DNA from 2 places in the Variovorax sp. RA8 genome. Region 1 is predicted to be linked to the other one. Evidence: predicted binding sites of a transcription regulator. Region 1 holds the regulator's gene; the other holds the start of a gene.

Region 1 (3,402 bases):
GCCGCGTGCTGCGCCCGCGGGTGCTGATCTACACCGGCCTGCTTGCCGCACTGACGATCGGTCTGCTGGCGAGCCTGGTGGCCCGCACGCCGCTGAAGGTCGATGTGGTGCGGGACCGGGCATCGCTCGCGCGCATCGCCGAGGGCGGCCAGCTCGAGAACGTCTACCGCCTGCAGATCATGAACGCGACCGAGCAGCCGCAGCGCTACCGCATCGAAGCCAGGGGCCTCGAAGGTCTCAGCGTATCGCCGGCCGAGCCGCTCGAGGTCGGTCCTGCGCAGTCGCGCTGGGTCGCGGTACGCCTGCAGGTTCCGTACGGCAGCGCCGCCGCAGGGTCCCACGTCGTCCATCTCGACGTGCGCTCCGTCGAGGGCAGCGCGCAGGTGTCGGAGAAGGCCACCTTCATGGTGCCCCGTTGAGTTCCAAAGGAGACGAGATGGACGATTGCGCGATGACTGCTCCGAAGAGCGAACCCTGGTGGCAGTTCCCGCTGCTGTGGATGGTGATAGCCGGGCCCGCCGTGGTCATCGTCGCCAGCTTCGTGACGCTCTGGCTCGCGCTGCGCACGCCCGATCCGGTGGTGGCGCCGGACTACTACCGCCGGGGTGCCGAGATCAACAAGGAGCTCGCCGCCAAGAACCTGATGCCTGCGCTGGCAGGGCGCAACCATGCGGCCACGCCGGACGCGGATCTGCCCGCACCGAGGCGTTGAAGATCATGAAGTCCCACGACTGGATGTCGATCCTCTGGCCGGCCTTCCTGCTGGCGAGCGTTGCCGAACTGCTGGTTTTCGCGCTGGTCGACCCCAGCGACCTCCATTGGGGCGGCGAGGATATCGGCTTGTCCCGGCAGGCTGTCTATGCGGCCGGCTTCTTCATCTTCTGGGTGCTGGCGACCGGCTCGAGCGCGCTCACGCTGCTGCTCACCAAGCGCGCGGACGAGCTCAACCGCCCGGCGGATTGACGATGCGCTGCAGTGCATCGGCGTCGACGATGCGCAGCTTGCGCTTCTCCACCTCGACGATGCCGTCTTCCATGAACTTCGACAGCGTCCGGCTCACCGTCTCGAGCGTGAGCCCGATGTAGCTGCCGATCTCCTCGCGCGTCATGCGAAGTACGAACTCGGACCGGGAGAATCCGCGCGCGTGCAGCCGCTGGACAAGGTTCAGGAGAAAGACCGCGAGGCGTTCCTCGGCCCGCATGCTGCCCAGGAGCAGCATCACGCCGTGCTCGCGCACGATCTCGCGGCTCATGATCTGGTGCACGTGGCGCTGCAGGGAGGGAACCTCGCGCGAGAGCTGCTCGATGCGATGGAAGGGCATCACGCAGACTTCGGCATCCTCGAGCGCGATCGCGTCGCAGGTGTGCTGGTTGTTGACGATGCCGTCCAGCCCGATGATCTCGCCGGCCATCTGGAAGCCGGTGACCTGGTCGCGGCCATCCTCGGTCGCCACGCGGGTCTTGAAGACGCCGGTGCGAATCGCGTAGAGCGAGGTGAAGGGCTCGCCGTTGCGAAAAAGTGCCTCGCGGCGCCGGACCTTGCGCCGCGTGGCCACGATCTCGTCGATGCGCTTCAGTTCGCTCGGCTCCAGGCCCGCAGGCATGCAGAGCTCGCGCAGGTTGCAGCTCGAGCAGGCGACCTTGATGTGTTCGGCTTTCATTGATGGCGTCGGGGTTCGCAGCGATTCTCAGGCGCCGCGCACAGCCGAGGCTTGATGCACATCAAGGATGACGGGGCGGCCTGCCTGCATAGTGGGCCGGTGCCTCCCATATCTACCGCAATGAACTCATCCCTTGCCGCCGCGCCTGCCGGTTCATCGCTCGTCCTGCCGTCGGCGGGTCTGCTGCGGCGTTTCGACGTGCCAGGGCCGCGCTATACGTCCTATCCCACGGCGGACCGTTTCGTCGAGGCGTTCACGGCCGACGACTACGCCCAGACGCTGCGGCAGCGCAGCGAGCTCGGCGCGCATGGCCGGCCGCTTTCTGTGTACGTGCACATTCCGTTCTGTGAATCGCTTTGCTACTACTGTGCCTGCAACAAGATCGTCACCCGGCACAAGAGCCGCGGGCGCGAGTACCTCGGCTATCTGGCGCGCGAGGTGGCGCTGCAGGCCGCGCAGCTCGGCCGCGGCGCGGTTGTCACCCAGCTGCACCTGGGGGGCGGCACGCCGACCTTCCTGCACGACGGGGGTTTGCGCGAGCTGCTGTCCATGCTCGGGGACGCGTTCACGTTGCCGCCGGAGCGCGAGCAGTCGATCGAGATCGATCCACGCACGGTCGATGGCCATCGACTCGCGAGCCTGGCCGAGATGGGTTTCGATCGCCTGAGTTTCGGCGTTCAGGACTTCGACCCCGACGTGCAGAAGGCCGTGCACCGCATCCAGCCGGCAGGGCAGGTGTTCGACCTGGTGGCGAGCGCACGCGGACTCGGCTTCGGGTCGATCAACATCGACCTCATCTACGGGCTGCCGCGCCAGAGCACCGGATCCTTCGACCGCACGCTGGCGCAGGTCTGCGAGCTGCGGCCCGACCGCATCGCCCTCTACGCCTATGCACATCTGCCGGCGCGCTTCAAGCCGCAGCGACGCATCGCCGCCGACGAACTCCCCGACGCCAGGACCAAGGTGGAGATGCTGTCGCGTTCGATCGCCACGCTCACCGCGGCCGGTTACGTCTACATCGGCATGGACCACTTCGCCTTGCCCGAAGACCCGCTCGCAATCGCCAAGCGGCAGGGACGCCTGCACCGGAACTTCCAGGGCTACAGCACCCAGCCCGAGTGTGATCTCGTGGCGCTGGGCGTGTCGGCCATCGGCCGGGTCGGCGCCACCTACAGCCAGAACGCCAAGACGCTGGAGGAGTACTACGACCTCCTGGACCAGGGTCGCCTGCCGGTCGTGCGCGGCCTGGCGCTCACGCGCGACGACGTCCTGAGGCGCGCGGTGATCATGGCGCTGATGTGCCAGGGGCATGTGGACTATGAATCGATCGGACTGGCCCACCTGGTCGACTTCAAGCGCTATTTCGCCAGCGAGCTCGTGGCGCTCGCGCCGCTCGCGGCGCAGGGCCTCGTGCACCTGCGCGACCATGAGATCGAGGTCACGCCGATGGGCTGGTTCTTCGTGCGCGCCGTCGCGATGGTCTTCGATCGCTATCTGCAGGCCGACCGCAACCGAACGCGCTTCTCGCGCATTGTCTGACCATGCAGGCTGCGCTGGCCAGCACCGCGCTCCTGATGGGATTGGTCGGCGGGCCGCATTGCGTCGCCATGTGCAGTGCCGCATGCTCCGGCGTGATCCGGATCGTGCGCGCGCCTGCGCAGGGGGGCGCGGCGACGCTCGCGGGGAGGCCACCGGCTGTCTCCGCGTCCGTCGCTTTTCATGCGGGCCGGATCGCAGGCTAT
Region 2 (3,402 bases), 1.1 Mb from region 1:
CCTGCGCGGCCACGCGATCGGCTTCGTCTTCCAGTACCACCACCTGATCTCAGCGTTCACTGCACTGGAGAATGTGATGATGCCGATGCTGCTCGAGCGCGGCCGTGCGGACGATGCAATGAACGAACGGGCGCGCGCGCTTCTCGACCAGGTGGGCCTGCTGCCATGGCAGAACAACCGTGCGACGAACATGTCCGGCGGCCAGCAGCAGCGCGTGGCGATCGCTCGCGCACTCGCCATGAATCCGGCGCTCATCCTGGCCGACGAGCCTACGGGCAACCTCGACACGAAGTCGGCCGAGGGCGTGTTTACGCTGTTGCGACAAGTCAGCGCGAAGCAAGGCACGACGGTGCTCATGGTGACCCACAACCACCAACTCGCCGGAAGGTGCGACCGCATCGTGGAACTCGTCGACGGGCGCATCGTCGCCCCGGTGACAGCCTGAACGCCTGGCAAGGTCCGGGCGGCTCAATGCGACATCAACACCGGCAAGGTCATGGATTGAAGCATCGACCGTGTGGCGCCGCCGAGCACCCATTCGCGCGCGCGGCTGTGCCCGTAGCAGCCCATCACCAGCAGGTCTGCGCTCACGTCGGCGGCCTTCGAAAGGATCCTCTCCCCGACTTCGTCCTCATCCGGATCGCCGTGTTGCAGCGCCACGGCATCCACCCCTTGCGCGCTCAGATAGCGCTGCAGGCTGCGCAGGGAGGCCTCGGCGTCTTCGCCATAGGAGACCGCATGGACGGACTGCGCGCGCACCAGCCAGGGCAGCGCTGCCGACAACGCACGCGCGGCCTCGCGCGTTTCCTTCCAGGCAATCAGGACGTTGCGGCCGACCGTGGCGACCGGCCCCGCATAGGGCACCACCAGCGCGGGCCGGCCGGACTCGACAAGAACGCTGGGCACGAAATCCGCGGGCAACTCTCCTGGGGCAGGGTCATCCGGGTCGCGCTGCCCCAGGATGAGCAGGTCGGCATAGAGGGCACGGCGGGCAAAGCCCCAGGGGGCGTCGCTCATCGGCTCCGCCCAGTGCAGGCGCGGCGATTCGCCGCCGGCCGCCTTGAAGGTCGCGTACGCCTTGTCGCGACAGTCCTTGTCGAGCGACTCCATGATCGCCATGGCTTCGGCCGCGCCCTCCAGGGCATACGGGTACCGCATCAGGGCCGACCTGGTGCAAGGCTGGGCGATGACTTCGCCCTCGAAGGCATCGGCGACCTGGCGCGCGATCTTGACTCGTTCCGCAGCCCGCGCGGAGCTGTCGAGGTGAAGCAGGATGGTCTTGGGTGTCTGCATGAGCGGCTCCTTGAGTACCCTCGAAGAAAGCGCCCAAGTTAACGCGAGCGGCGTCTCTTGACTTTGCGCAGCATCAAACCGCACGACGCCGATTCGATGGCTCCCTTTTCATCCAACTGCCGGGCACTTGATCCAGCGCAAACCTCCTTTTGAGTTCACAGGTCAAACTGACCTCCAACCCGCAGGATGCATTCTTGTCGAACATCGATCTCGAACGCCTTCGCCTCGCCATGGCGCAAGATCAGGACTGAGTCTCCATGCCGAACCTATTGCCCTTGTCGATCGGATCCCAAAGGCTGGAAGGGGAACTGTGCCTGGTGGGTCCGCCGCGCGGCATCGTGGTCTTCGCGCACGGCAGCGGCAGCAGCCGCCGCAGCCGTCGCAACATGCAGGTGGCCGAGGTCTTGCAACGCAGAGGCCTGAGCACGCTGTTGTTCGACCTGCTCACGGACGAGGAGGCCAAGCAACGCGCCAACGTGTTCGACATCCCCCTGCTTGCGCAACGGGTAATGGATGCGCTCGACGCCTTGTCGTCCTACGGCCCCCAGCCCATCGGCCTCTTTGGCGCGAGCACGGGTGCGGGCGCGGCCTTGGCCGCGGCGGCGCGGCGTCCGGAGGCTGTGCAAGCCGTCGTCTCGCGCGGCGGGCGTCCAGATCTCGCCGGCGAGGCATTGGGGGCGGTTCTTGCGCCGACCCTGCTCATCGTCGGCGGGGCCGACACCGAGGTCCTGGCCCTGAACCGTGCAGCCCTGGAACAGCTGCGTTGCCCAAAGCGTCTCGAGATCGTCCCGCGCGCCACCCATCTCTTCGAGGAAGCCGGCGCCCTGGACGTGGTCTCGGCACTGGCCAGCGCGTGGTTCGTCGAGCATCTTCGTCCTGACGCTTGATCGGACCTCCGCTTCGGCAGCTGCTTGTCGTCGTCATGGTCGGCGATGGATACCGCCAGCCCGGCAGGCAAGGATCGACACCACTTCTCCTGGCCGTGGTGCTGGCTTGCGGCAGATCAAGGCGCGATGCGCCGACGTTCCGATACTGACAGCCTCTGCATTCGAGATTGAAGGGATCCTGTCATGTACCAACGAATTCTTGTGCCCCTCGACGGCAGCGCGACGGCGCAGCGCGGGCTGGCAGAAGCCACCCGACTGGCGAAGTTGACGCAAGGCCGGCTGCGGATCATCCACGTGATCGACGAGCTCTCGTTCGCGCTTGCCATGGATGCCTATGCCGGCCACGCCGGAGACTGGCTGAGCGTGCTGCGCGAGGACGGCGAGCGGCTCCTCGCGCAAGCCACGGCTGCCGCGAAGGCGGCCGGCGTCGAAGCCGACACGGTCCTGTACGACAGGCGCTCCGGACAGGTTCACGAACTGGTCACCGCCGAAGCCGCCAAGTGGCCCGCGGACCTGATCGTCCTCGGAACGCACGGCCGCCGCGGCGTCGGTCGCGTCGTCATGGGCAGCAGCGCGGAGCACATCCTGCGCAATGCGCCCGTGCCGGTGCTGCTCGTGCGGGCACCGGAGACCGAATCCAGGCCGCAGCCGGGAGAACCGGTGCACGTAAGTCAGCCGACGGCGGCCCTGGCCTTCGAATGATGGCCACCTATATCCGCTGGTTCTCCGAGATCGGCGTCGACGACGTGGCGAGCGTCGGCGGCAAGAACGCGTCGCTCGGCGAGATGTACCGCGCGCTGACGCCCCATGGCGTGCACGTGCCCAACGGCTTCGCGATCACGGCCGAGGCCTATCGCCGCACCCTGGAGCTCTCCGGCGCGCTGCCGCGCTTGAGGGATGCGTTGGCTGGCCTGGATGTCGAGGACATCGATGATCTTGCGCGGCGCGCGCAGCTTGCGCGGGAGATCGTCCTTGCCGCAACGCTCCCCGAGGAGCTGGCGAGCGAGATTCGCTCAGCGTACGCCCGGCTGCGGGCGGAGTGCGGCGCCGACATGAGCGTCGCGGTTCGCAGTTCCGCCACCGCGGAAGACCTGCCGACCGCAAGCTTCGCGGGCCAGCACGAGAGCTTCCTGAACATCTCCGGCGAGGCGAGGATGCTGGACTCCGTACGCCTGTGCTTTGCCAGCCTGTTCAAGGACCGTGCCATCGCCTACCGGGTCGA

The links. Region 1 encodes FNR, which switches genes on or off when oxygen is low (the NO sensors DNR and NnrR bind a similar motif). Its sites were predicted from a motif close to TTGATNNNNATCAA; they were not measured.
Region 2: a site for FNR is predicted at 1,421-1,434, ahead of E5P3_RS11785 (universal stress protein). Genes of this name have one in related genera too.

Annotation. Positions count from the first base shown of each region.
Region 1 is NZ_LR594662.1:1,390,509-1,393,910, forward strand. It holds gene ccoG (cytochrome c oxidase accessory protein CcoG) at 1-419, shown strand, start outside; gene E5P3_RS06660 (FixH family protein) at 452-712, shown strand; gene E5P3_RS06665 (hypothetical protein) at 718-963, shown strand; gene fnr (fumarate/nitrate reduction transcriptional regulator Fnr) at 944-1,660, opposite strand; gene hemN (oxygen-independent coproporphyrinogen III oxidase) at 1,781-3,199, shown strand; gene E5P3_RS06680 (sulfite exporter TauE/SafE family protein) at 3,202-3,402, shown strand, end outside.
Region 2 is NZ_LR594662.1:2,478,861-2,482,262, reverse strand. It holds gene E5P3_RS11790 (ABC transporter ATP-binding protein) at 1-445, shown strand, start outside; gene E5P3_RS11785 (universal stress protein) at 469-1,293, opposite strand; gene E5P3_RS11780 (dienelactone hydrolase family protein) at 1,551-2,180, shown strand; gene E5P3_RS11775 (universal stress protein) at 2,364-2,882, shown strand; gene ppsA (phosphoenolpyruvate synthase) at 2,879-3,402, shown strand, end outside.